Regions from separate parts of the Vibrio sp. CCUG 15886 genome, predicted to be linked through region 1. Evidence: predicted binding sites of a transcription regulator. Region 1 holds the regulator's gene; the other holds the start of a gene.

Evidence for each region. Region 1 encodes PurR, which represses purine synthesis genes. Its sites were predicted from a motif close to TNANGNAAACGTTTNCNTNA; they were not measured.
Region 2: the regulator PurR is predicted to act here: its motif matches at 10,760-10,779, upstream of PQQ36_RS13320 (NCS2 family permease).

Annotation. Positions count from the first base shown of each region.
Region 1 is NZ_JAQQBT010000003.1:31,579-46,668, reverse strand. Features, by position in the region: gene PQQ36_RS08785 (AraC family transcriptional regulator) at 1-742, shown strand, start outside; gene mukB (chromosome partition protein MukB) at 794-5,257, opposite strand; gene mukE (chromosome partition protein MukE) at 5,254-5,976, opposite strand; gene mukF (chromosome partition protein MukF) at 5,957-7,294, opposite strand; gene cmoM (tRNA uridine 5-oxyacetic acid(34) methyltransferase CmoM) at 7,297-8,106, opposite strand; gene elyC (envelope biogenesis factor ElyC) at 8,204-9,004, shown strand; gene torR (two-component system response regulator TorR) at 9,085-9,798, opposite strand; gene torD (molecular chaperone TorD) at 10,034-10,681, shown strand; gene purR (HTH-type transcriptional repressor PurR) at 10,992-11,996, shown strand; cyclic di-GMP riboswitch class I at 12,193-12,281, shown strand; gene PQQ36_RS08740 (TfoX/Sxy family DNA transformation protein) at 12,397-12,990, shown strand; gene PQQ36_RS08735 (TVP38/TMEM64 family protein) at 13,115-13,792, shown strand; gene PQQ36_RS08730 (putative signal transducing protein) at 13,806-14,114, shown strand; gene PQQ36_RS08725 (alpha/beta fold hydrolase) at 14,160-14,954, opposite strand.
Region 2 is NZ_JAQQBT010000006.1:60,110-75,199, reverse strand. Features, by position in the region: gene mltF (membrane-bound lytic murein transglycosylase MltF) at 1-1,018, opposite strand, end outside; gene purL (phosphoribosylformylglycinamidine synthase) at 1,316-5,209, shown strand; gene PQQ36_RS13345 (DUF3622 domain-containing protein) at 5,369-5,674, shown strand; gene PQQ36_RS13340 (DNA-directed RNA polymerase subunit beta) at 5,752-6,216, opposite strand; gene PQQ36_RS13335 (succinylglutamate desuccinylase/aspartoacylase family protein) at 6,347-7,405, opposite strand; gene PQQ36_RS13330 (DUF3332 domain-containing protein) at 7,723-8,262, shown strand; gene PQQ36_RS13325 (aminoacyl-histidine dipeptidase) at 8,319-9,791, opposite strand; gene PQQ36_RS13320 (NCS2 family permease) at 10,800-12,089, shown strand; gene tet(34) (oxytetracycline resistance phosphoribosyltransferase domain-containing protein Tet(34)) at 12,234-12,698, shown strand; gene frsA (esterase FrsA) at 12,860-14,107, shown strand; gene crl (sigma factor-binding protein Crl) at 14,213-14,602, shown strand; gene proB (glutamate 5-kinase) at 14,726-15,090, shown strand, end outside.

The DNA.
Region 1 (15,090 bases):
GATGATGATTGGTTTTAAGTACCTGCGATTGGCCGGCCCTGTGCTCAAAAAGACCATGGGTATCGAAGGCCATACCGGCTATTTTCGCGCCGAACAATTGATTGATTTGCAATCTCTTTTGCCGTTTTGTTGTGAATATTGGTTTGCTGCAATACACAGCTTATGCGAAGAAGTGATGCAAAAGCCCTTCCCTTCCACGATTATCCGATTCCCCTATCCCGAACCGGAATACAGTGAACTGTATCGGCAAATATTTCACTGCCAAATCGAGTTTAACAGCCCACGTTTAGAGTGGCAGTTTGATGCTAGGAGTTTGCAAGAGCCTCTTCCCGCGGCCAATACCGCCACACTGCAACTGTGCCTTAAATCGTGCGACGAAATGTTAGAGAAAGTAAGCGGCAAAGCGAGCCTCAAGGAAAAAATCACCCAAATGTTTGTGGAAAGACCAGGGTATTATCCGTCTATTGAAACCTTGTCTGCCGAACTTGGCATGTCCTCAAGAACCCTTCGCCGTCGCTTGAAAACAGAAGAGAGTAGCTACCAACAAATCTTAGATCATGTGCGCTTCCATTTTGCCCGCCACTACCTTGCTTCCACGAAAATGAGCATTGAAGAGATTTCAGAGCGTGTTGGTTTTTCCGATAGCGCCAATTTCCGCCACGCATTTCGCAAATGGAGCGGTGCGTCACCGAAGCAATTTCGCCAGCAAGCGCTGACTCGCCCTGAGCTTCATCAACAATAAAAAAACGCCCGCGATGATCATCGCGGGCGTTTGGTTTTATTGCTATTGAGTTTACGCTTCAAACTCTTCGATCATCTGTTGCGCTTCACTCTTCGGTTTCTGCTCTTGGCCAAAGCCACGCAAACCGACGACATGCACGTGTTCGTGATCTTTAAACACTTTACGCACCAGTTTATAAGTGGTGCCTTTCTCTGGGCTGATGTTCTCTGGCGCAGCGATAAGCAGTTGCATATCGAGGCGGTCACAAAGCTCAAACAGTGTTGAGATCGATTTCGCATCCAGACGCGCCGCCTCATCAAGGAACAGCAAACGACACGGTACGATGTCTTTGCTGCGCAGACGGCGTGACTCTTCTTCCCAGCTTTGCACCACCATCAAGAGAATAGATTGGCCAGTACCAATCGCTTCACCAGTAGACAGTGCACCCGATTCCGCTTGTAGCCAACCATCAGAGCCACGGTTTACTTCAATGCTCAATTCAAGGTAGTTGCGGTAATCCAGCAGTTCTTCACCCAAAACTTGTGGTGAACGTTGCCCCATATCAATGTGCGGGTTAACGCGCTGGAACAGTTTCGCCATCGCTTCAGAGAAGGTGTAACGTGCCGTTTCAAACAGATCTTTATGCTGTTCTTGCTGCGTGGCGAGACCATTCAGTAACACTTCATGGCTTTCGCGCACTTTCACATTGAGTCGAACTCCCTTCACCTGACCAAACGAGATGTTGGACAAACCTTGGTTCAACATGCGAATACGGTTCTGTTCACGTTGAATGGTTTTCTTAATAATGCTCGCCACCGACTCAGAACTGATGGCCAAGCGGTTTTCACGCATGGTCAACTCTTCGGTCAGACGAGCCAGCTCCACTTCCATCTCTTCAATCGCTTCGACCGGATCATCGGTATGGATGATGTCTTGGCGAATACGCTCACGTAAGTGCTGGTAAACCGCAATGTAGAACAAGACTTTGCGTTCAGGACGCGCATTATCTTCAGAGAGTCGCAGTGCATCACGCAGATCATCATTGTTGGCAACCGCAAGACGCAGAGCACCCAATGATTTATCCGACATGGAACGCAGTTCACCCGCCGACAAGTAAGCCAGCTCACGTTTATGTAGACGGCGCTCAACGTCGTTTTCACGCGCCAAACGCAGTACTGAACACCAGCCTGCTTTCGCAGCAACGACAAACGTACGCAGTTCAACGTACTCTTTTTGCACCTTCTTCAAGCGCTTGGCGAGTTCTTTCATGCCCAGCTCTGTTGAAGTAAGGGTACGTTCGTACTCGCTCTTACGGCTACGTGAGGTGTGCAAACGCTCGTGAAGTTCATCACGACGACGAATCGCGCGCTCCAACGCCCCTTCATCGGCACTGACTCCAAACTCTGCCAGCTCTTGCTTAAATTCTTGAACCGTTTCCAACTTCGCTTGGTATGAACTCTTTAGAGAGGCCAACACTTGGTTGTATTGGTTCATCTGCTCTTGCTGCTGCTTGAGCTCATCACGGTAACGGCTACGTGCACGTTCCGCTTCCACCAATTTCGCTTTTAGCTGTTCACTCAGCTCGCTGCTCTTGCTAAGCAGATCAACCGAATCGGCGTAAGCAAAATAGTGGCGACGTTCAACCAAATCCGACAAGGCGAAAATTTGCTTCTTCAACGCTTGCAATTGGCTATCTGCGCTTTGATATTGCGCTTCCAGTGCATCGAACTGCTCAGGATCAGCGTCAAGTACCGCTAATTGGCTTTCTAACTGCTCAACCGCTTTGGCGTGTGCGTTTAAGAACTGCTTCGCATCGACCAACTGAGCAATTTTCTCTTCCAGTTCCGCGAAGCGCTCTCCGATGGTGTCATCGCTGATCACCGCCATCATCGGTGCCAATTTATCCAGCATGGTAAGCGCTTGCTTACTGTTTTGGATTTGGCTGCGCATCTGCTGCTCTTTCGCTTCCAACTCAGCCAAAGTGCGCGTCAGTTGGTTACGCTTATCGCGCGCAATCACAAGTGCTTGCTCAGGATCCGCGGCAAAGGCCACTTGAATGTGCTCCGCCACAAACTGGTTAAACGCTTGGAATAGACGCTGCATTTTCTGCGCGTCAAATGCCGCTTTCGCGTGCTTTTCAACGACTTCTTCGCGCTCGCTACGCAGCAGCTCTAGACGTTGTTCACGTGCTGCGCGACCAAACAGCGGGATCACAGGGAAGCGAGAGTAACGCATTTGACGATCGTTCAAACGCACGCACACTGCGCCCTCTAGCTCTTCCACTTTGATTGAGCTGTCATCAAAGGCATCCACATCGCCTTCAATGATGTAAAGATCCTCAGGGCAGTCATCCAGTTCCACCAGTTTTTCTTCGATGCCCGACAAATCGGACACCACAATCGCATGACGTGCAGGGCCGTACATCGCACTGAAGTAAGGCGCATCGTCAATGGTGATGTCGTCATAGATCTCAGAAAGCAAGACACCGCCTAGCGTATCCGCTAAACCTTTCAAACGTGGGTCATTAGAACCACCAGGAGAGGCCAGACGTTCAATTTCACTTTCCAGTTGGCTGCGACGCTCTGCCAGCTTGTCTTTGGCTTGAGAAAGCTGTTTCTCTTGCTCAAGAACTTGCTGCATTTGTGACATCACCGATTGGCTATCCGCCAGCTCTGCGCCACTTTGCTCACGCAGTTTTTCCAGTGCATCATTGGCCGCAATCCATTTTGGCGCGATCGCCTGAAGCTGCGTGATGTCACTTTGTAAATCTTGCTCCTGACGGCGCTGCTCGCTACGCAATTCGCGATTCTCTTCCAACGCAATCTCAAGAAAGTCAAGTTGAGCATGATGACGTTCACGCTCTTGCTCAAACATCACTTCATCATCAAGCGTAACTTGGTGTGCTTTTTGGTATTCCGCGACCAAGGCTTGCGCTTGGTTTTGCTGATTCAAGCTACGTTCTAAGTCACGATGCTGCGCGCGCCATTGGTTTTCGTTTTGCACCACTTGCTGCGCGGAACGCGCTTGTTGAATAGCCGCTTTCGCATGGCGAGAAGCCTCTGCACGTTCAACTTGACCAGCAATGCTGTGCACTAATTTCAGCGCATTTTCAAACTGTTGTGCGGCCGCGGAGGACATATCCAATTTGTGCTTTAGCGCCAACAAGGCTTGGGTCTGCTCTGCTTCGCTTTGGGTTAACTGCGCCACCAAGGCTTGCGCAGATTCAGCGGTTAACGTGCTGTCAGACAAAAGCACTTTGGCCTTTTCTAGCGCTTGAACTGCCTGTTGATATTGCAGCGCGCGAGTCTGCTGCACATCCAACGCCTGTTGGTAATCGGCCAACTGCGTTTTCAAGCTGTCTACTTCGTTTTCTGCGACGGTAGACTGCTCTTCGGCCATTAAGACGCGCTCTTGCGCTTCTTCCACGACCATGGATTGCTCTTCAAGACGCTCATTCAGCTCTTCAAGATCTTCTTGGTAACGCTCGATTTTCTCTTGCTGACGTAAAGCATTTTGCACCAACTGCAAATGGTCAGAAGCGCCTTGGTAGTCTTGCTCCAATGCCGATTCTGATTCAATCAGCATTTCCAACTCTTGCTGAACTTGGTTCAGTAAGCGGTTTTGCTCAATCAGTGTCTCGCGTGAGCTAAAGAGCTCAGAGCGCAGTGACAAACTTTGCTCTAACTTCTTGTGACGCTCATTGGCGTGACGCATATAGTCTGCCGCCACATAATTGGTGGATTCCGTGATCAAATGCTTGAAAAGATCGCGGTCAGCTTGCGTCGTTTTGATCGCTTCCAGCGTCATACGGTTTTCACGCAGTGCCGATTCCATATCTTGGAACGCTTTCTTCACCCCACCATTTTGTGGCAACAGGTAGTCACGCAGCGAACGAGTAATTGCACTCGAGATACCGCCATACAATGAAGCTTCAATCAGGCGGTAGAACTTAGAACGGTCGCTCGAGTTGCGTAATTTCTTCGGAATAACGCCAAACTCAAACATCTGTGCATGGTAATCGACAATCGAAGAGAAGCTCTTAAACTGAACGCCCTCATACTGAGCAACGCTCTCTTTCACTTCGTTGATTTGACGAACGCGCGCCTGAGTGGCCGAGACGGATTCAATCAGCACATCCGTTGGCTTCACATGACTTGGCAAGCCTTGAATCACAAACGGCTTGATGTCCACTTTTTTGTCACGGCCCGCCACTTGCTGTAGCTTCACCGCAAACAGTAAGCGTTGATTGCGTGAGTTCACCACATCCAATGCCGCGTAACAGGCACCCGGTTGTAGCTTACCGTACAAACCTTTATCGCGAGAGGCTTGGCTGCTGCCCGCTTCGGTTGTGTTACGGAAATGCAGCAAACTTTGGTCTGGAATCAACGCGGTAATGAACGCTGCCATCGTGGTTGATTTACCTGCACCATTGCCCCCTGACAGGGTGGTGACCAATCCATCAATATCAAAGGTACGAGCAAAAAAGCCGTTCCAGTTGACCATGGTCAGCGATTGATATTTACCTCTTTCAATCATGCTTCACCTTCTAATTCAGCTTGCTCGTTATAATCCTGTTCTTCTTCGTCAGCCAGTAGGCTTGCCTGAGTCGGCTCTTGAGTGTGAACCACCGCTTCACCATCGCGGATCAAACGCAATTGCGCTTCGCGAAGATCATCTCCCGCGCGCACATCCGCACCAAAACGAAACACCGCTTCACTGATACTGAATTTGCCGCTGTCTCCCACATTGATGATCATACCTAAACGGCGTAAACGTCTTAATGAGGTGCGTACTTTTTCGAACAACTTTTCACGGTCGAGATCAGACCCCGACGCACGGTTGGTCACCAATTTCATCAGTTTCTTTTCATCAGTCAGTGCGATCAGCTCTTCATACAACTCTTGATTGGTAAAAATACCTTCATGCGCCAAACGCTCTGGGCTCAAGTAAAGGAAACAGAGCACCTTACCCACCAACATGTCCAGCTCAGAGAGCACACTGCGGGCAATCAATGAGGTTGAACGCGGACGAAGGTAAAAGAAACCTTCTGGCGCTTTCACCAATTCGGTGTTGTAACGTTGATAAAAAGCCGACAGCTCAACTTCGTAATCCGACAGCAGTGCGTGGTTATCTAAATCTTCACTCGAGATGTGACGACCTGCACGTAGCATGCTATCCAATGCTGGAAACAGCGGGTTGCAAATCGCTTTGGCCAGATTTTCTGGCATGTATTCATTAATATCGGTCGATGACATTTGCTTGTACCTTTGCGCCGTAGTCGTTAATTGCCTGCCAATCTGGCTGAATCGCTTGGTAATCCGATTCGGAATAACCCATGCGCACCGCTTGGTCGATAACGATACGAGCTAAATCGAAATGATGAGTGCGAGGGTGCTGCGCGAGATAATCTTTGAGAACAATGCCGAGATCGATCGGCTTGCCGTTATCTTTATGGAGACGCAACATCTCGCCGATACGCTCGGCAAGCTCATCATTGACTTGTTGAAACTCTTCATATTCCACTTCAAGTGGCACTTGTCCGGTCACTTCATCGTCACGCAGCACTAAGGCTTCATCACGCAAATCGCTCAAACGTTCCGCATCTGCGTAAGTGAGATACCATGGCATGTCGAAGTAATCTTTGACCGATTGGCGTAGACGAGTACTGAAGATTCGGTTTTTATCCATATCAATCGCGGTACGGATAAATTTGTGAACATGGCGGTCGTAACCGATCCACAGATCGATGGCTTGTTGACCCCAGCTGGTGATGCGATCGAGCTTCATCTGCAACCCAAACAGAGTTTCTTCGATAAACTCGAGTTCTTCATCCCCATAGACCAACTCTTGAATATCCAAGATCTGAGTTTGCAGCTCATCCCCTGCCGCTTGTAGTGTATCTTGCAGCTCTTTGAGCGTGTTCGAGGTTTCTGAAAGCAGTGACTCACAGTTGTTGATCGCTTCACGCCAATCTTTGTTCAGCAGATCGGCAATTTGCTGTTTAACCGATTGTTGTTGCTCATCCATCACGCGTTGGTTGAGATCGATTTGATCAAAAATCTCACCCACAGAATATTTCAGCACCGCATAGACATTTTTCTTCCAATGCCCTGCCGTCCCGCCTTGCTTGGCCGCTTCAATGGCTTTCGCCATTTCGCCAGCCACCATGGAGAGTTGAATCGATAATCTAAGCTTGGAGAATTCTCGATGACGGACATAGTAGTCGGTAATGCCGATCGCCAACGGCGAAAGACGGTAGATACTGGCACCTTCCGTCATTTCGCTGGTAAAGCGGCTGATCAGGCGCTGCTTAACCAACTCATTGATGGCGTTGTTGGCGCGAAACGCTGAGGCTTCACCCGTTTCTTCAAACAGTCGAGTGACGATAGTAAACGCATCATGCAGCTCACCTTCACCCAACTCTTCATCAAACCTTTCGTTACTTAATACAGCGATGGCGATGAGAAACGCCAATCGCTCGGTGGTCAGGTTCAATGAGAAATCGTGCTGCTTAACCCAACTAACCAATTCATCGATTGGTTGCTCTGCAGCATTGAGAGTTGTCTCACTCATTGTTATTCCTGTTTATCTTTCTTCTTAGCCCACACATGAATGTATCGGCCCAGCGAGAGGTAAGGCTCTTGGCGACACAGACGTCGTTCCAACTCGAGCACATCCTCATACTGGTAATCACCCATATTCTGTCTGTTCCCTATATAATCACTGAAACAGCGAATACCGGATTTTCCATAAATTTCAAAACCTGCGTCTTCAATCCACTGATAAACAGATTGAGGTTCTAGGCCTTTTTGCGGTTGCAGCTTAAAGCGCTTGCGATGAGGCATACCCTCAAGAATATGTGGGATATTGCCACAAACCACATTCTTATAAACCAAGCCATGGTGGTTGTAGAACATAATAGACGCGGCGCCACCCGGTGCGACTTGTTCTAATACCGTTTCCAACGCGGATTTTGGATCCGCCAACCATTCCATCACGGCATGAAACATCACCACATCGACGGGCTCTGCTAGGTGCTCACCAATCTTCTGTACCGGAGAATGGATCAGCCGATACTGCTCAAGCAAGCCATTTTTTGCAATATCCTGCTCTGCTAATTGCAGCATTTCAGAAGATAGATCACATAAGGCAATGTGATGTCCGAGTTTGGCAAGCTTTTGTGACATTTGTGCCAACCCGCCCCCCGCATCCAATACGGTTAGAGGCTGTTTGGCCTCGCCAAAGGTGGCTAACAATTGTTGAAGATCTTCCCAAACAATCACTTGGCGAATCTCGCCTTTGTCTGACCCGTAAATATTTTTTGCAAATTTGTGGGCAATATCGTCGAAATTACGGTCTTGGTTCACAGCAGCTTGAGTTATCATATCTAATCGTGCTGCTATTCTGTCATAAGGAAAGCAGATATAAAGAGGCATTCTCTTATTTTTATTATCAAGTGATGTTTTTTCGGACTATTTCTGTATGTTTGAGCTGAAAAAAGTGCTCTCGGCACTGTTAATGCCTTTGCCAGCACTACTTTTAATAGGCTTAGCTGGTCTGATGCTGATTATGTTTAGCACCAGACAAAAAACGGGGTGTTTCATCATATTATTCTCCTTTTTGGGGATATTCTTGGTTTCTTTCCAACCCGTTGCCAGCAAGTTATTAATGCCATTAGAAAGGCAATACTCTGTATTTCTACCCGAAGTACAAACCGTCGATTACGTCATGGTATTGGGCAATGGCCATGTGGTGGATGATCAAATCCCCCCTACGTCTGAGTTAAGCCGTGCTTCGTTGATGCGTTTGACGGAAGGGATTCGTATTTTAAAGATGTATCCGGGCTCAAAGTTGATTCTGTCTGGCTATGCGGGCGGCTCAGAAACCAGCCATGCGCGCATGATGGCAAACGTGGCTTTGGCTTTGGGTGTCGCGAAATCAGACATTATTCTTCTTGAAGATGCCAAAGATACTTGGGAAGAGGCGAGACAAGCAGCGGCATTTGTGCGTCAGAAACAGCTGGTTTTGGTTACTTCTGCCAGTCACATGGCACGTGCAATGAAAGAGTTTCATGACGCTGGCATAACACCGTTACCTGCGCCAACAAACTACCTTGCGCAAAAGAACATCTCTCAAGCCTGGGATAGATATGCCCCTAAAGCCATCTACCTCGAGCAAACTGAGCGCTACTGGTACGAAACCCTCGGCCAGCTATGGCAAGGCATGCGAGATTTGCTTCTTACTGACGAACAAATCATGGCAGAGAATCGCGCATCAAAATGATGAATCATGATCTGCAGAAACAAAAAAAGAGCTTAATCCGCTCTTTTTTTGTTTGTTAATTTTGGCTTTCTAAGCCACGCCTAGTCGCCTGCAAACATGTAGCCTTCACCGTGTACGGTCACAAAAATTTGTGGGTTCTTAGGATCAAACTCCATTTTTGCTCTCATGCGACGAATCAAAACATCAATCGTTCTGTCGTTTGGCGCGTCAACACGATGGCTGATCATGTTGAGAATGCGTTCACGGCTTAGTACCTGATTTGGGTAAGACGAAAGCGCCACCAGCAGCTCATATTCTGCCTTGGTCAACTTCACTGGCTCACCATTGTGGCTCAACGCTCGACGATGAATATCGAAGGTCCAGTCACCAAAACGGACAATATGGTCTTCGTTTTCCGCGTCTTGATGTTTTGAACCACCACTGCGCGCAAGCGAAATCCGCCACAACAAGTTTTTCACTCGAACCAGCAGTTCACGTAACTCAAATGGTTTGGTGACGTAGTCGTCTGCCCCCATCTCCAAACCAACAATTTTATCTATGCTATCCGTGCGTCCGGTTACCAAAATAATGCCAATGTCCGATTGGCTGCGTAGTTCACGGGTCAGCATCAAGCCGTCTTCACCTGGTAAGTTAATGTCTAACATCACCAAATCAACGCAGCTATTTTGCAAAATATGACGCATCTCGGCACCACTTTCCGCTTCACTTACTGTGTAACCTTCTTTTTGAAAATAACCCGCAAGTTTACTGCGAGTCACTACATCATCTTCTACGACTAATACGTGATAGCTCATTTACACCACTTCATGTCATTTCTGTCTACACGGGCAGATATTCTATTCATAACTAGTAACATTTCTAGTCATACTTCGTTTGAAATGCAAGTATCTTGATTTTTATTGATTCAAAACAAGCTTAATATCAAGCCATTAACAAGCTCAAATATATTTATATTTTTCTTAACAATAGGCGTTATTGTTATTCATTTTTTTTGGTTACACTTATAGGAGATTGATTTAGGAGCGATAAATGATGCAAGAGATAAAAGCCTTTAATGAAAAACGTGCGGAAATATATTGGTGGCTTTCGAGCTTATTTGCCAAAGAGCTGACACAGGAAGAGCTCGATAAATATCAAAGCATGGAAATTAGAGCGTTTTTAACTGGATTGGCTGAAAACGATGCACTGAGACCATCCGTTAACGCCTTCGTCGATGCACTCAATCGTCTTGTTGACCGTCAAGATGCGCAATTGGAATTAGCGGCAGATTTTTGTGACCTATTTTTGAAAACCGCAAAACACGGCGCACTTCCATACGCATCTATTTATCTAACAAAAGATGGCCTACTCAATGGCGAACCAGCACAAAAAATGGACACTTGGCTGAAAAAACATGGTGTGCAGGTCAATCAACAACTGAATGAACCGGCCGATCACTTAGCTATCATGCTCGACTTTCTTGGCAACCTTATCATTCGCTCAAATGAGCTTGAACAAGATCGCCACATGGAAGAAGCCTTCATTGAGCAAAACGCATTTATTCAAGAAATGTTGCTCTCTTGGTTACCTAGCTTCTCTCAACGAGCAGCAGAATATGATGAGTTTGGTTTCTATAACAGTGCAATAAAACTACTTGTTGCGTTTTGTATGCTGGACAGCGACTATTTAGTTGGATAATAATTACGCCCTTATCAATAGAGCAAACACTCGGTTACACTTTAACCACTAAAGTGTGAACGCGGATACACTATTCGCCGTTTGAGTAGGTTGCCACTCTTGCCGTCTCGGTCTAAAATTGAGACCGCAATCGATAAAATATGATTTTAATGCAAACCGCTGAAATACAGCGGTTTTTGTGTTTATTTAAAGCTAAGCTGCTGCTTTTCTAGTGTGTCTTCCTTACAAAGCGAATTCGGAGAAAGGTAGCAAACTGTGTTGCAACAAAGAATCGTAGATTCAAAATGCAACCTTAGACAGGACAATACCTATGGCCACAATTAAAGATGTCGCGCGTCTCGCTGGAGTATCCACGACCACAGTGTCGCACGTAATCAACAAAACGCGTTTTGTTGCAGAAGCCACTCAAGAAAAAGTCATGAAAGCGGTTGACGAGCTCAACTACGCACCGAGCGCAGTAGCGCGTAGCCTAAAGTGCAACACCACTCGTACTATTGGTATGCTGGTCACACAGTCGACCAATTTGTTCTTTTCTGAAGTAATTGATGGCGTAGAAAGCTACTGTTACCGCCAAGGCTATACGCTAATTCTTTGTAATACGGGCGGTATCTACGAGAAGCAACGTGACTACATTCGTATGCTTGCGGAAAAGCGCGTAGATGGCATTTTGGTGATGTGTTCTGACCTCACCGAAGAGCTCCGAGAAATGCTTGATAAGCATGCAGATATTCCTAAAGTGATTATGGACTGGGGTCCAATCAGCTCACAAGCCGATAAAATTATCGATAACTCAGAAGAAGGTGGCTACTTGGCCACTAAGTACCTGATTGATAACGGCCATACAAAAATCGCGTGTTTGAGTGGCCACTTTGAAAAAGCCGCGTGCCAAGAGCGCATCCAAGGCTTTAAACGTGCGATGAAGGAAGCCAATATTACCGTTAACAACGAGTGGATCCTTGAAGGAAACTTTGAATGTGACACGGCTGTGATGGCTGCTGACAAGATCGCGTCATGGCAAGATCGCCCAACTGCGGTCTTCTGCTTCAACGACACCATGGCACTGGGTTTGATGAGCCGCCTTCAGCAGTTAGGCCTTCGCATTCCTGAAGACATCTCTGTTATCGGCTACGATAATATTGAGTTGGCGGAATACTTCTCACCACCGCTAACAACCATCCACCAGCCAAAACGCCGTGTTGGTAAAAATGCATTTGAGATCCTTCTCGAACGCATTAAGGACAAAGAGCATGACAAACGCGTGTTTGAAATGCATCCCGAGTTAGTGGTTCGTGATACCGTCAAAAAAATCAATTAGTTAAGACTAATATTCTAAAGCATCCAAATCTGGATGCTTTTTTTTCATTCTTAGTAAGTGATTTGTTAAGTCAAATTCTGTTAAGTTCTTAAAATCGAGCATTCATTCACTTAACTGCAACTATTATCTGAACCAATGTCACATTTTTTATTTGAAAATGTGATGTTACTTCAATAGAAATCGTATCCTTCTAGAGTCACGCACAGGGCAAACCATTTGAAAAAGTGGGACGCAAAGCCTCCGGCCTAAACCAGACGTTTTTTGGTAGGTAGCGGGGTTACCGATGGCAAAAATGCATAACAACAAGTTTACCCATTAATGACATTGTATTTGCATTGGTTTGCTAATCTCTCGGACCTGATTTGGTGGCGTAATAGTAATTACACCGAGATAACACATCATGGATAAACCGATACTCAAAGATTCAATGAAGCTTTTTGAGCAACTTGGTGCGATAAAATCTCGCTCAATGTTTGGCGGATTCGGCCTTTTTGCAGATGAGACCATGTTCGCACTTGTGGTGAAAGACCAGCTTCATATTCGCGCAGATCAAAAATCAACATTACTTTTTGAAAAGCAAGGACTCAAACCATACGTTTATACTAAGCGTGGTTTCCCTGTTGTCACTAAGTACTACGCGATTTCAGACGCGCTATGGCAAGACCAAAATGCACTACTCAACGTAGCCAAACGTGCATTGGCCAGTGCTAATAACGATAAACAACAGCAAGCAACAGCAAAACCTGAACGATTAAAAGACCTGCCTAACCTGCGTTTAGCCACCGAACGAATGCTTAAAAAGGCGGGAATAGAAACAGTCGAGCAGTTGGAGTCTCAAGGCGCGGTTCGTGCATACGAAGCGATTAAAAACACCCACAGTGGTGCCGTGAGCTTAGAGCTGCTTTGGGCGTTAGAGGGAGCCATCAATGGTACGCACTGGAGTGTGATTCCTCAGCAACGTCGAGACGAATTAGTGAATAAATTGTCTTTGTAGACAAGCACGTTTATTATTTCTTATAGATTAAAACCACATCAAAATGATGTGGTTTTTTTATATCGTTTGAAAGATTTTCTGTCTCAATCAGGTCTGATAACCAAGCTATCTGGAGAAAAATTGAATGAACAAAAAACTCGTATTCGGAATCTTGCTTATCGCGACCATTATTTTATTGGCGGTTAATTTTAGTCAATACCTCACACTCGACAACGCTAAAGCACAACAACTTGCCCTGAACAGTTTTATTGAAGAAAACTTTCTGTTTGCTTCAATAAGCTATTTTGTCATTTACGTTGGTCTTACCGCCTTTTCAGTACCAGGAGCAACCGTCGTCACACTATTGGGCGCTGCTCTGTTTGGTTTTTGGTATAGCCTACTGCTTGTCTCATTTGCCAGCACCATTGGAGCAACCATCGCATTTTTGAGTAGTCGCTACCTACTAAAAGATTGGGTGCAGGCACGTTTTGGAGACAAACTTAGCGCGATCAACCAAGGCGTTGAAAAGGATGGCGCCTTTTATCTATTTTCGTTACGCCTGATCCCAGTCTTCCCATTTTTCCTTATTAACTTGCTGATGGGTTTAACACCAATTTCCATTGGTCGTTACTATCTTACTAGCCAGATCGGCATGCTACCTGGCACGGCTGTTTACCTAAATGCGGGGACACAATTGGCCGACATCAACTCGTTGTCGGGGATACTTTCACCAACAGTATTAGCCTCATTTGCGTTACTGGGTGTCTTTCCTATCGCTGTAAAATGGATCATGAGTAAATTTAGACCTCAACTCTCTTCATAAAAGGAATTCACTTATGAAGATATTCACCGCCAACACTCCTATAGAAGCGCATATCGTGTGCCAGTTACTGATGAATGAAGCGGTACAATGTGAGGTTCGAGGTGAGGGTTTATTTGGCTTGAGAGGTGAGTTACCAGCAACTGAGGATACCAATCCATACATTTGGCTATTAGAACCTGAGAAAGTCGATTTTGCTAAAGCGATATTAGACAGCTATCGTGAGCAGCAAGTAGCACATCAAAATTGGCAATGCCCACAGTGCGGAGAAGAAATAGAAGGTCAATTTGGAGCTTGCTGGTATTGTGGGCAAGTGCTTGAGTAATGAGCACAATTGACAGAGGAAGGCACTAGCCTTCCTCTTGTTTTATTAGATTTGGCGTTGGATAAAATCGATCGAATGCTGGTTAAACTCGTCGGGCTTTTCCACATTGCACACATGGCCACAGTTTTTTATCTCTAGCAACTCACTCTGGGTGTGAGCCGCAACCATCTCTTTGACGGGTTTAATAAACATATAATCACGCTCTCCCATCAAATATAGCGTTGGGATTGGCAATTCACGCTCTTTGAAATAACGCATCAATGGATTGACCTCTGCCGCGAGTATAAACCAGCGCTTAAACTCTTTTTGACACAGCTTCTTCGCTTCACGGATAAAGAGATGACGTGATTCCTGCTGATTTTTTTGCGGCATCACAATGTAGGCAAACAGCTTGTACAACCACATATAGGGCAGCACATGCTTGCCAAAGTTACCTAGAGAGACCAAGATACGAGAGCGCGCATCGAGACGCGTTACCGCACCACCAAGCACCATGGATTTAACCCTTTCCCCCGCCAGTTCCGCTAGATTTCGGACAATGATCGTCCCTAGAGACATCCCAACGAAATGTGCGGAGTGAATTTTAAGATGATCAAGCACCTTAAGGATATCTTGCGTCACCGCCCCAAAGGTATAGCGGTTACTGATCAACTCTTTTAATAGTTGATTGGATTTACCGTGCCCACGTAAGTCAACCAATAACAAATTGAAATGCTGCTTGTACGCTTTAATTTGCTTAAACCAGATGGACGAACTGCCACCCGCACCATGCACAAAAACCACCCACTCTTGGCTGGTAGGATGGAGATAAGTTTTGTGAAATAGTAACGCTTGAGCCATAAAACAACGCCAAAAAAAGAGAAAACTAAAAGGTTTAAACAGTATAGCTGACCCACTTGCAATGGTGATGTATCAAAGAACAATCCAATCGAAATGGGGACTTCAGCCACAAGGATAGTTAATGAATCACCATAGT
Region 2 (15,090 bases), on a different contig from region 1:
TCGCGAGGGGATTCCAATGTGATTCTTGGTATGCCAGCGCGGCAATTAAGCGCCAGTCAAATTCTGCGGAATATTGCTCAAATAAAGGGGCCCATTTGGGTAATTTATTGTCCAACGCACGAATAAAAGCGCGCGTATCAACATAATCGAAGCTGCCAATGTGGCCAATGTATTTTTCTTCTAAACGTGCAAGTTCGCCAGATTGGCTAATGTTGCCAAAAAACTCAATCATCAGCGCATACAAAGATTCATCCGGTGAACGGCGAACAAACCAAGAAACGGGTTGATCTTCGGTGACTTCAAATGCAGTGGCTAAATCGGGGTAGAGACGTTGAGCCAGTGATAATTCGATAGAATCGCTGATGGCAAACCTCAGCTCTCCTGTTGAGACGCGGCGAAGCAAATCGTAATTGTCGGCATCAGAGACGGTGGTAAATTGAAGCTCTGGGTAATCGCTCTGTAGCGATTTTAACAACGTCACATTTTGTGATTGTTTCACCACTTGCAGAGTGTTGGCAGCCGCGTTGTTACTCGCTTCGGCTTCATCTTCTGAAGCGGTTTTGGCGTTTTGGTATTCGACTAACTGTTTTAAGTTACGTGGGCGTAGGGCACCATTTTTGTACACCACGACTTGACTGACGTAATAATAACTTGGGCCGGGGCGAAATTGTTTAATCGCTCTTGGGGTCTGGTTGAGACCGGTGGCGATCAGGTCGATGTCTCCGCGTTTGAGCATGGGGAACAACTCGGCTTGGCGAAAAGCCACTTTCACTTCAAGTTTGACGCCAAGTTCATCTGCAAACTGGCGAGCGAGTTCGTAATCTAAACCAGTTTGGCCATCAGGACCGATGTAATAAGAGAGTTGATTATTGAGAGTGCCGACACGGAGTACACCTCTCTGTTTGATCTGATCAAGCTCGCTAGTGGGCTTTGATTCAATCTGACACGCTGATAAAAACAGCGTTGTCGCGATAATAAACAGAAAGTTACGTAGTTGGTGAAGATTAAATATTGGCATCAAGTCTGCTCTCAAAAATCGATTCGTCTCTTTATATCAAAGCGGGCAAGGTAGGCAAAGAAAAAGCGATAGGCAAAATTGTACACCTTTTCTTAGCGACGACATTTTGGTTGTATTTCAAATTTGACAAAAAAAGTGACGCAAACGGTTGCTTTTGGTGTTACATCACAAAAACAATTGCTATATAATGCGCCCGCAACAGAGAGGTGCAATCGGCATAAGTTCGAAGTAAAACAGTATAACCCACTGAATTTATTCCAATATCACCTTAATCAATTGCATAAGAGACCTAAGCACATGAGAATTTTGCGTGGCTCCCCAGCTCTTTCTGAGTTTCGAGTTAATAAACTACTGGAACTTTGTCGTGAACAAGATCTGCCTGTAACGGGCATTTACGCCGAGTTTATGCACTTTGCGGATTTGACCTCTGAGTTAGACGCAGAAGCGCTAGAAAAGTTAGAGAAACTTCTTACTTACGGCCCAACTATCGAAGAGCACGAGCCTCAAGGTCTCTTATTGCTGGTCACTCCTCGTCCTGGCACCATCTCTCCTTGGTCATCAAAAGCGACAGACATTGCACAAAACTGTGGCCTTAACGCAGTGAAGCGTTTAGAGCGCGGCACGGCGTACTATGTTGAGTCGTCTTCAGAGCTTTCTAGCGTACAAATCGACATCGTAAAAAGCATTATTCATGACCGTATGATGGAAGCGGTATTTGGTGATTTAGAAGCGGCAGCGGCATTGTTCAGCGTTGCGCAGCCTGCACCAATGACTCAGGTGGATATCCTTTCTGGAGGTCGTCTTGCGCTTGAAGAAGCAAACGTTTCACTTGGCCTAGCATTGGCAGAAGATGAAATTGATTACTTGGTGGAGAACTTTACTAAGCTTGGCCGTAATCCAAATGACATCGAACTTATGATGTTTGCTCAGGCCAACTCTGAGCACTGTCGTCACAAGATCTTTAACGCCGATTGGACGATCGACGGTGTGGAACAGCCAAAATCGCTGTTTAAGATGATCAAAAATACCTTTGAAACAACGCCAGATCACGTGCTGTCTGCTTACAAAGATAACGCAGCGGTAATGACGGGTTCAAAAGTGGGTCGTTTCTTCCCCGATCCAGAAACGCGTCAATACAACTACCATCACGAAGATGCACACATCTTGATGAAGGTAGAGACGCACAACCACCCAACCGCAATCTCACCATGGCCAGGTGCTTCCACCGGTTCTGGTGGTGAAATTCGTGACGAAGGCGCAACCGGCATTGGCGGTAAGCCAAAAGCGGGTCTGGTTGGTTTTACCACCTCGAACTTGCGTATTCCTGGCTTTGAACAGCCATGGGAAACCGATTTTGGTAAGCCAGGTCGTATCGTCAACGCCCTTGACATCATGCTAGAAGGCCCGCTTGGCGGCGCGGCATTCAACAACGAATTTGGTCGTCCAAACCTCCTTGGTTACTTCCGTACTTACGAAGAGAAAGTGACGTCACACGCAGGTGAAGAAGTGCGTGGCTACCACAAGCCAATCATGATTGCTGGTGGTATGGGTAACATTCGTGACGAGCACGTACAGAAGAAAGAGATCCCTGTCGGTGCGAGCTTAATCGTGCTGGGTGGCCCAGCGATGAACATTGGTCTGGGTGGTGGTGCCGCTTCGTCTATGGCATCAGGTCAGTCGGCAGAAGATCTGGATTTCGCTTCGGTACAGCGTGAAAACCCAGAGATGGAACGCCGTTGTCAGGAAGTGATTGATCGCTGTTGGCAGCTTGGCGACAACAACCCAATCGCGTTTATTCACGACGTTGGCGCAGGTGGTATTTCAAATGCGTTACCCGAATTGGTCAATGATGGTGAGCGTGGTGGTAAGTTCCAACTGCGTGATGTACCAAACGATGAACCGGGAATGAGCCCATTGGAAATCTGGTGTAACGAATCTCAAGAGCGTTATGTGCTCGCGGTCGCACCAGAAAACATGGCGGCATTTGATGCAATCTGTAAACGTGAGCGTGCGCCATATGCCGTGGTCGGTGTGGCAACGGAAGAGCGTCACCTAACGCTGGAAGATGCGCACTTCGACAATACACCGATTGATATGCCAATGGATATTCTGCTTGGCAAGCCACCAAAGATGCATCGTGAAGCAACCACACTCAAAGTAGACAGCCCAGCGATGACGCGTGATGGCATCGAACTTAACGAAGCGGTGGATCGTGTACTTCGTCTTCCAACCGTGGCTGAAAAAACTTTCTTGATCACCATTGGTGACCGTACCGTCACAGGCTTAGTGGCGCGCGACCAAATGGTCGGTCCGTGGCAGGTGCCAGTTGCAAACTGTGCGGTAACCGCTGCCAGCTACGATACGTATCACGGTGAAGCCATGTCTATGGGTGAACGTACGCCTGTTGCGCTGCTTGACTTTGGCGCGTCAGCTCGTCTAGCCGTTGGTGAGTCTCTGACTAACATCGCAGCGACTGACATCGGCGATATCAAGCGCATTAAGCTGTCGGCAAACTGGATGTCACCAGCAGGTCACCCAGGTGAAGACGCGGGTCTTTACGAAGCGGTGAAAGCGGTGGGTGAAGAACTGTGCCCTGCATTAGGTCTTACTATCCCTGTTGGTAAAGACTCAATGTCAATGAAGACCAAGTGGAATGAGAACGGTGAAGAGAAAGAAGTGACTTCTCCACTGTCTCTGATCATCACCGCGTTTGCTCGTGTTGAAGATGTACGTAAAACCATTACTCCTCAGTTGCGTACCGACAAAGGCGAGACTTCACTGGTTCTTGTTGACCTTGGCAACGGTAAGAACCGCTTAGGTGCTACGGCGCTGGCTCAGGTTTACAAGCAATTGGGTGATAAGCCGGCTGACGTCGACAACGCAGAACAATTGAAAGGCTTCTTCGATGCGATGCAAGCTCTGGTTCGCCAAGACAAATTGCTTGCGTACCACGATAAAGGGGATGGTGGCCTATTGGTGACACTTGCAGAGATGGCATTTGCTGGTCACTGTGGTGTCAACGCGAATATCGCTGCGCTGGGTGATGATGTTCTGGCGGCGTTATTTAACGAAGAGCTCGGTGCGGTTGTTCAAGTTAAGAACGACGAATTGGATTCCGTGCTGTCGACGTTGGCGGCCAATGGTCTAGAAGCGTGTTCACACGTGATTGGTGCGGTTGACGCTTCAGACAACTTTGTGATTCGCTCTGGTGATGCTTTGATACTGGAACGTTCACGCACTGATTTGCGTGTTATCTGGGCGGAAACGACGCATAAGATGCAGGCACTGCGTGATAACCCAGCGTGTGCAGACCAAGAGTTTGAAGCGAAGAAAGACAATTCAGACCCAGGTCTGAATGTATCTCTAAGCTTTGATGTGAATGAAGATATCGCAGCTCCTTATATCGCGAAAGGCGCGAAACCTAAGATGGCGATCCTGCGTGAGCAGGGGGTTAACTCTCACGTTGAAATGGCAGCAGCGTTTGACCGTGCTGGCTTTGAAGCGACTGACATCCACATGAGTGACATTCTGACGGGTCAAGCAGTGCTGGATGAGTACCATGGTCTAGTGGCTTGTGGTGGTTTCTCGTACGGTGATGTATTAGGTGCGGGTGAAGGTTGGGCGAAATCTGTGCTCTTTAATGCGCAAGCACGTGAGCAGTTCCAAGCCTTCTTTAATCGTGAAAACACCTTCTCACTGGGTGTATGTAACGGCTGTCAGATGCTTTCAAACTTGAAAGAATTGATCCCAGGTGCCGACTTGTGGCCACGTTTCGTTCGCAACGAATCAGAGCGTTTTGAAGCACGCTTTAGCCTAGTCGAAGTACAGAAATCGGATTCCGTCTTCTTTGATGGCATGGCAGGCTCTCGTATGCCTATCGCTGTTTCGCACGGCGAAGGTCGTGTGGAAGTACGCGATGCTCAACATCTCGCTGCGATTGAAGCATCGGGCACCGTTGCGGTCCGCTTTGTTGATAACCTAGGAAATCCAACACAACAATACCCGAACAACCCGAACGGTTCACCAAATGCGATTACCGGTTTGACGACAAAAGATGGTCGCGTAACCATCATGATGCCGCACCCAGAGCGTGTATTCCGCACCGTAGCAAACTCATGGGCACCAGAAGGTTGGGGTGAAAATGGCGCGTGGATGCGTATGTTCCAAAACGCACGCAAAAATCTAGGCTAATCCGATTGAAATAATGTGATACTGAATAAACCGCTAGAGAGTTTCTCTGGCGGTTTTTTTATCAGTGAGCCAATAGCCAATCGCAAATAATTGTGGTCTAATACGCCGCTTGCCAAGGGATGGCTTGAATCCCTTTACAATCCCTTAGGAACATCTGACATGTCTAAAAACCAAAAATTTGCCATCCGCGTAACTGAGAAACGTGAAGGTTGGGCGGCTGAGATTACTCGTCAAGTAACCTCTCGTAAAACTGTTGTTTCAAAGCGTCAAATGGGTTTTGACTCTGAAGCGACTGCTCAAGCGTGGGCAGAAGCTGAACTCGCTGGTTTTGTTAAAAACCAAGCCGAGCGCAACGAGCGTAAAGCTCAGCAACGCAAAGAGCGCGATGCTGAAGCGTTGAGCGCAAAACTACGTAAAGCAGAACAACGTCGCGTTCGCGATGTTGAAGAAGATGACGAAGAGTAATCGTCTGCTGGATACTGTTTGAAAAAGCCCCGATGCTCACACATCGGGGCTTTTTGCATTTATGCGTTTTATCTAGGTTAGTTGAAGCAATCTGAGGAGAGTGAAACATGGAAGTCTCCCGCCGCAGGGGCGGCAAACTGCTTGCTACTAGGGATTAATCCCGGCGTATTGCTGTTGACTTGATTGCGGTAATATTCTTGTTCGCTTTTGCGTTTTGGTAAGTCGAAGTGTTGCAAACCATCAGAAAGATCTTTGGCTTCGCCATAGTCAAAGTGGGGCTCTTGACCTGATTGAGAGACCAGCATGTCGCAGTTGATGCGATTCGCTCCACGATCTAAGGTCCATTCGATGTTTTCTTTCCCTGCGTCCAGATCAAGCGATGTCGATAGCTTTTCCGTTTGTGTCATCCTGTCCTGACTCGGATCCTGATTGGCTTCAAAATGCTGTTGCAGGTAGTGGGCGAGATCCGGTGTTTGGGTATGTTGTGCCATGCTTGGCAGTGACAACAAAGCGACAAAAGAAAGAATGAAACGAAACATCATAGTGACTCGGCGGCTATATCAATAATCCAGTCATGGTAAATATCAATGAAACGCCGTTCAATTTATTTCGTGTAATGATATGTATGGCTCACGTCAATAGCATGAGCCAACGTATTGTAGCGAAAAAAGGTTAAAGGGGGATTTGCCCTGTGGTGATCAAGTCAATGTCACTTTCAACGAGCTCTTCAATATAGCTTTCCACCACTTGCTCGACGACTTCGTCATCTTGACGGAAGTAAGCCACATTAAAAATAGCGTCTCCTTCATTAACCAGAGGCAGTGTTTGTTGGCCAATCACAATGCCACCTTTCGGGGCTTTCAACTCCACTTCGTCATGGCCCAGCGGTGAACTGATATAGGCTAAGGTTTCCCCTTTTTCAACTTTGGCGCCCAAGTTGACCACGGTACGCAAAATGCCGTTTCCTGATGCTCGTACCCAACTGGTGGACTTAGCGATGACAGGTTGAGGCAATTTTTTTCGACTGGCTCGGAGCATGCCAATGGCTTGCATCACGCGTTTAACACCGAGCACTCCGGCACTAATGGAGAGAGGATCAAATCTGAGCGCTTCGCCAGCTTCATAGGTGAGTACGGGAATATCGCATTTTTCAGCTTCGGAGCGAATGGAACCATCTCTAAGGGCTGAATCGATGATAACGGGCGCGCCGAAGGCTTTGGCTATTCTCAACGTTTCTGGATTACTCAAATTGGCACGGATTTGAGGCAAATTGGTTCGATGGATGGCTCCGGTGTGAAGATCAAGAATATAGTCGGCTCTTAGGGCCACATTACTAAAGAAGGTATGTGCCATGCGTGAAGCCAGTGCGCCTTTTTCACTACCGGGAAAACAGCGGTTGAGATCGCGTCTGTCCGGCAGATAGCGAGATTTATGAATAAACCCGAACACATTCACGATTGGAACGGCAATAACGGTACCTTTGATTTGGTTGGGATCGAGGCTGTTAATCAGTTGTCTAACAATCTCAACGCCATTGAGTTCATCACCATGTATTGCAGCGTTGATCATCAGTACAGGGCCAGCATTGCGTCCATTGATGATCTCAATCGGGATCGAAAGAGGAGAGTGGGTGTAAAGCTGCGCCGCATCGAGCTCTATCTCTAACCGTTGTGCGGGGGGAATTTTGTGCCCTAAGATCTCGAACACTTTGTTTTTCTTGATACGAACCATACTACTTCCTGTATTTGCTGTTCCACTGACTCTAACAACGCAGCTAAGGTGAAACCATTCGACCTTATTAAGATTACGATAAAAATCGCTAATCGTTCACTGACTTTTCTCTGATTTTTGTCGATAGGTTGTTAATTTTGGTTGATTGAAATTTAACCGCTCAATGTGTCTTGTTTTGGCATATGACCTTGTTATGTAAAGAGTCTTAATTTTGAGATCGCTTTAGCAACACAGAATTTTCCTACTTTGAGGATGGTTTTTATCTGCGCTAATATGCGCCCCCAATTCCTGTTCTCCAAATTACATTCGAGGTAAATATGAAAAAGACGATCACTAAAGTCGTGGCATTATCTGTAGCAGCAATGGCATTGTCTGGCTGTGTAGGTAGCAATGCAGTAACGGGTTATGTTATGGGCTTCAACCTGAAAGCTGTAGACAACCGTTATGCTCGTGGTGGTCTAAACATGTTGTTGGCGCCAGTATACGGTGTGGCGATTGCAGCAGACTACATTGTGTTTAACTCACTGGAATTCTGGACGGGCAAAAACCCTCTAAACGGCAAGCCACACATCTTTGACACTAAGATGGACACTTACATTGATGTGAACCACCAACTAGATAAGTCGCTAACAACTGCACCGATTGCGCCGTTAACGAATAACCGTATCATTGAGCAAGGTATGATGCAGCAGATCGACGAAAATACCGTTCAAATGGACATCACCTACAACAATGGTGAAAAAGCGACATTGACCGGTGTACGTGAAGGTGATTTCGTGACTTATTACATTGATGGTGAAGTGGTTGCACAAACTTCAATGGATGAGCTAGCGGCTTACGCACAAAATCGTGCTTAATCGATAGTGAACGAGACAGAAAGGGCGCGAGTTTCGCGCCCTTTGTTTTTATCGTGTTACGCCTTTTCAGGAATCGCTTCCAGTAACGCCACCATTTGATCCCAGTAGAGTTGTACCGTGTCAATCTTCACTTTTTCATCTGGAGAGTGCGGGAATTTAATCGTTGGGCCAAATGACACCATGTCCATGTCAGGGTAAGGTTTCTTGAATAGGCCGCATTCTAGGCCCGCGTGAATGACCATGATGTTCGGTTTGTGACCGTAAATGCCTTCGTACATATCACGGAAGATCGCCATGATTTCAGAATCAGCATCCGGTTTCCAACCTGGGTAAGCGCCAGAGAACACGATGTGTGCACCTGCCAGTTCCGCTACTGATGTCAGCATGCTTTCCACTTGGCTGCGACCTGAGTCGATCAGTGAACGGATCAAGCACAATACGGTGATTTTGTTCTCTTCAGTGGTGATAACACCCACGTTAAGCGACGTTTCAACCACACCTTCAATCTCATCGCTCATGCGAATGACACCGTTTGGACAAGCATTTAATGCAGCGACAAAGCGTTGTTGATCAGCATTCGTCAATACACCCACTTCTACATCGACCGCTTGGTTAAACGTGACAATATTGGTTTCCACTTTACCGAGTTCGGTTTTGAGAAGTTCAGTGTAGTAGTCAAACAGTTGAGCAAGCTTATCTTGGTTTTCTGCAGGCAGCGCCACTTTGACGAATGCTTCACGAGGAATCGCATTACGCAGGCTACCACCGCGGAACTCTACTAAACGCAGATCCAATTCTTGTGCATGGCCAGCAAGGAAACGTGCCATCAGTTTGTTTGCGTTACCGCGGCCAGTGTGGATGTCACAACCTGAGTGACCGCCTTTTAAGCCTTTTAGCGTTAACTGACGAGTAATAAAGCCCGCAGGAACCGCTTCGCGTTGAATATCAAACGTCATCGCGCCGTCGATACCGCCTGCGCAGCCCATGTAGACTTCACCCTCTTGCTCAGAATCGGTATTAAGAAGAATGTCGCCTTCTAGCCAACCCGCTTCCAAACCAAAAGCACCCGTCATGCCCGCTTCTTCATCAATGGTTAGCAGTACTTCAATTGGACCATGCTTGATCTCTGTTGAGGCCAACACCGCAAGGCAGGAAGCCATGCCAATTCCATTATCCGCACCGAGCGTCGTACCTTCTGCGGTTACCCACTCACCGTCAATGTATGGACGAATAGGATCGGTGGTGAAGTCGTGTTGAGTGTCTTCGTTTTTCTGAGGCACCATGTCGATGTGCGCTTGAAGAACAACACCCTTTTTGTTTTCCATGCCTGGTGTCGCAGGCTTTTTAATAAACACATTGCCGGTTGGATCGCGACGGACGTCTAGACCTTGCTCTGTCGCCCAGTTGACGATGTACTGAGCAAGGGCTTCTTCATGCTTTGATGGGTGTGGGATAGAACAAATCTTATCAAAAAACTGCCAAAGTGGAGCAGGTGATAAGGTACTGATTTCAGAATGGAACTCAGACACAGATGACTCCTTTTTCTAGGTTTGCCGGATGATGGCACTGCTGTTAGCCCAGTAGATTAGATGGTTGTGGGTTCAGCAGATAATAAGTTGTGAGCAAGGATATCACTTGCAAGCAGAGCCGAGTAGTGCCAGTCACAGGCTGTTTACAAGTGCACTGTCACAGAATGTGAACATCGCTGTCAGCGCTTACTCAATTGGTTGGTTATGCTCTGTAACTTAACCTATTTTGAGCTTGATAATTCTGTAATTTAATTACCAAATTAACTTGATATAGATCATTAAATGAAATTTATGTGATTTTAATCACTAAAAGTATTGTAATAAAATTTCTTGGTGGTATATTTGTAACCAACTTCTAAAGCGAAGAAAAAATGCTCAAAGGATGAGTCCGTTTATCGCCTCCAAGGAACCGAGAAATCAAACGTGTTTAATTGATTTAATAAGGTGATAGTTATGAAAGGTTTAGCATCTGCAATGTTTTGGACAAACAACTCTGTTTACACCAGCAACTTTGCATACCCAACAAGCTTTGGTTACAAGTAACGTACGCTAACCAAGTGCATGTGACCCCCGAACGATTTGTTCACCCCTAAATTGGAATTTTCTTTCAGTAATCGAACTGACATGATTCTACCGCCACTCAAATTGAGTGGCGTTTTTTTGTTTTCTCAATATTAGTGATACGAGAACAGACCTCACTTCCGAAACCAATCGAATCCGCCGCATTTCTTACATGTAAACTCTGCAATTTTCCCTCGTTATTCCGTGTAAGTTTACGACATTGTCGATTTATTCTTCAGTTTATCTTCTAAAGCCCCTGTTTTTTCTGGTTGTTTCTTAAAGGAAAAATAATAGCGGCTAATTTTTCTTGCTGAATTGGTTTCATAATCCAGCGAGAAATCTTTATTAGAGTGAAAAATCTATCTGGAATTTGTTATTTGATAACTTTATAATCTGCAGCCAATCGATTACGCAACCGTTTACTTTTTACCTTTACAGGACTCGATCATGCTCGAAAGGCTATTTAAACTCAGCGAACATGGCACAAATGTGCGCACTGAGATCATTGCAGGTATTACTACCTTCTTGACGATGGCTTACATCATTTTTGTTAACCCAGCGATTCTAGCTGATGCGGGAATGGACCGTGGTGCCGTGTTTGTTGCTACCTGTCTTGCCGCAGCAATTGGCTGTTTCATCATGGGTCTACTTGCCAACTACCCAATCGCACAGGCGCCAGGTATGGGCTTAAATGCCTTCTTTACCTACGCGGTTGTTCTGGGAATGGGATACACCTGGCAAGTCGCATTGGCGGCCGTATTTGTGTCGGGTGTGCTTTTTATCCTGTTGAGCATCTTCAAAATTCGTGAGTGGATCATCAACTCGATTCCGCTCTCTTTGAGAACGGGGATCTCAGCGGGTATCGGCTTGTTCCTTGCGTTCATTGCACTGAAAAATGCAGGCATTGTTGTTGATAATCCTGCGACGTTTGTTTCTCTTGGCGATATCACTTCTCTCGCACCAGCTCTGGCGGCTTTTGGTTTCTTTTTGACTATTGCACTGGTTCACCGTGGTGTGAAAGGGGCAGTAATGATTGCGATCTTGGCAGTGACAGCACTTGGTTTGGTGTTTGGTGATGTCCAATGGGCGGGTGTGATGTCAACCCCACCAAGTATTGCGCCTACGTTCATGCAACTGGACTTCTCTGCGGTATTTGAAGTAGGCATGATTTCAGTGGTGTTTGCTTTCTTGTTCGTTGACCTGTTCGACACAGCGGGTACGCTCGTGGGTGTTGCAACCAAAGCGAACCTGATTGAGAAAGATGGCAAACTGCCACGTTTGAACAAAGCACTGCTTGCTGACTCAACAGCGACTTCTGTAGGTGCGCTACTAGGGACATCAAACACAACGTCTTACATCGAAAGTGTCTCTGGTGTGGCAGCTGGTGGCCGTACCGGTTTAACTGCGGTTGTCGTGGGTGTGCTATTCCTATTGGCACTGTTCTTCTCACCACTGGCAGGCATGATTCCGGCGTACGCAACAGCGGGTGCCCTGTTCTACGTGGCAATTTTGATGCTTTCTGGATTGGTCAGCATTGATTGGCGCGACTTAACCGAGGCGGCTCCTGTTGTTGTAACATGCTTGCTGATGCCACTGACTTTCTCGATTGCAGAAGGGATTTCTTTAGGTTTCATCGCGTACGCTGCCATTAAATTGTTCAGCGGAAAAGGGCGTGATGTTTCACTCAGCGTCTGGATTATGTCGGCTATTTTTATCATCAAGTATCTGGTGGCTTAAATAGCTTTTAGAGTTGCGTTCCGGTAGAATAATCGTTTGCGCAGCTCGATACCCAAACTTTCTGTTACGTTTCGGGCTCTCATCTTTATGAGAGCCTGTTGTCTGTTTGGGACAATAGATTTTTCAAATAATTAGGTTATTACAATGAGCAACAAATTCGTTATTACCTGGGACGCCATGCAAACTTACTGCCGTCAACTTGCTGAAAAACAGATGCCAGCAGACCAATGGAAAGGCATTTGGGCAGTGAGCCGTGGTGGTTTGGTTCCTGGGGCTATTCTGGCTCGTGAGCTAGGTATTCGCTATGTCGACACCATCTGTATTTCCAGCTATGACCATGATCATCAACGTGATATGACTGTACTGAAAGCACCGGAAGGTGACGGCGAAGGCTACCTAATCGTTGAAGATCTAGTCGATAGCGGTGACACCGCGCGTAAACTGCGTGAAATGTACCCTAAAGCGAAACTGATTGCGGTGTGTGCAAAACCTTCTGGTAAAGAGTTGTTGGATGATTATGTCGTCGACATCGCTCAAGATACTTGGATTGAGCAGCCATGGGATATGGCATTGGCTTACGCTGAACCAGTAAACCGAAAGCAGAAGTAAATCCTGATTTTGTTGAGAGAATGACCCTTTTACGGGTCATTTTTTTTATACTGTTATACTGATTTGGCTTTTAGGCGCATACACTCTTGCATGGAAAGAGTATTAAGCCACTGAGCCGTATTTGTTTTTTAGTCTTTTGGAATGTCACTCTGAGCCCGAATATGTCAGAAGAAGTCAGCAAAAACCTGTCAGAAACGCTATTTGTCAAACATAAGCAAGCCAAAGAAACCTCGGCATTGACTCAATACATGCCGACCAGCCAATCCTTACTTGATGAAATTAAAGAGAAGAATGGTTTTTCTTGGTATCGCAACCTTCGTCGCTTGCAATGGGTGTGGCAAGGTGTTGATCCTATTGAGCAAGAACAAGTATTGGCTCGTATTGCGTCTTCCAAACATTCACGCACTGATGAGCAATGGCTCGATACGGTGATGGGATATCACAGTGGTAACTGGGCTTATGAATGGACGAGGCTCGGTATGGAGCATCAAAAGCGTGCCGGTGAGATGACGAATGAAGCAGCATCGGAAGCGCTCTTCTCCGCATCCTTGTGTTACAGCATCGCAGGTTACCCACACCTCAAGAGCGATAATTTGGCCATTCAAGCCCAGGTATTGGCCAACAGCGCTTATCTTGAAGCCGCGAAAAAAAGCAAATACATCATCAAGCAGCTCGAGATCCCATTTGAGAAAGGGAAGATCACCGCGCATTTGCATCTGACCAATACCGACAAACCGCATCCTGTGGTTATTGTGAGTGCGGGATTAGACAGCTTGCAAACAGACATGTGGCGTCTATTTCGAGATCACCTTGCCAAGCACGATATTGCCATGTTGACAGTAGACATGCCATCGGTGGGGTACAGCTCAAAATACCCATTAACGGAGGATTACAGTCGACTTCACCAAGCGGTGTTGAACGAGCTTTTCTCTATTCCTTATGTCGATCATCATCGAGTGGGTTTGATCGGCTTTCGTTTTGGCGGTAACGCCATGGTGAGGCTCTCGTTTCTTGAGCAAGAAAAGATCAAAGCGTGCGTCATCTTAGGCGCACCTATTCATGATATTTTTGCCTCCCCACAGAAATTGCAGCAAATGCCGAAGATGTATCTCGATGTCTTAGCCTCGCGTTTAGGTAAGAGTGTGGTGGATATTTACAGCTTATCGGGGCAAATGGCCGCGTGGTCACTGAAAGTACAAGGCTTTTTGAGCAGTCGTAAAACCAAGGTGCCTATCTTGGCGATGAGCTTAGAAGGGGATCCGGTCTCGCCATATTCGGATAATCAGATGGTTGCGTTTTTTAGCACTTATGGAAAAGCGAAGAAAATCAGTTCCAAAACAATTACACAAGGATATGAGCAATCCCTCGATTTAGCGATAAAGTGGCTGGAAGATGAACTCTTAAGGTGACAAATCTCCTAATTTAGTCAAGAGTGATATATGAGCCTGAAAATTTAAGCTCATGATAAATAAAAATTATTGTCATTCTTAACATTGAAGAAAATGGAGATTCACATGTCAGAAGTGACGAACAACCCTACCCACAATCGTTTATTGGCAAAATTGCGAGCGATGGGGCCTTACTTGAGAGACCCTCAATCTAAGGAAGGGCTTTACTACTTTGATTGCTTGTCTGTTTGTATTGATGATCGAAAATCACCAGAGTTGCGCGAGTTTTGGGGCTGGTGGATGGAGCTGGAAGCGACTGAGGGAGGCTTTACAGCAAACTATCATATTGGAAAATATGATGTTGAAGGGAACTGGCTCGATTTGGCTATTCCTAAAAATGCACTTGAAGAAGTGAATAAAACTCAGAACTGTTTTCACCTCAAATTAGTCAAAACCTTGGAAGAAAATTTTCAGCTAAGCGTGGCGTATCACGAACAGTCTGTGGAATTTGTCTGATTTCATCCTCTTGGAACTACCTAAATCAAAAAGGTGCGATTTTCGCACCTTTTCTGCTTGTGAATTCTTCATTTGATTGTTAAAACATCTTCTCTATTTTTGTGTTTCATTTCAGAAGACATCATGACAACGAATCAACAAAGCGTCGTAGCTTCTCAACCAAAAACTATCGTTGTGAAGCTTGGAACCAGTGTATTGACCGGTGGCACATTAGCGTTAGATCGCGCTCATATGGTTGAGCTTGCGCGCCAATGTGCAGAGTTAAAAAAACAAGGCCACTCTGTGGTGGTCGTCTCGTCAGGCGCGATTGCCGCTGGACGTGAGCACTTAGGTTACCCCGCGCTGCCCAATGCGATGGCAAGCAAACAGTTGCTTGCTGCGGTTGGGCAAAGTCAGTTGATTCAAACTTGGGAATCGTTATTTGCACTGTATGGCATCAAAATTGGCCAAATGTTGCTCACTCGAGCGGATCTCGAAGATCGCGAACG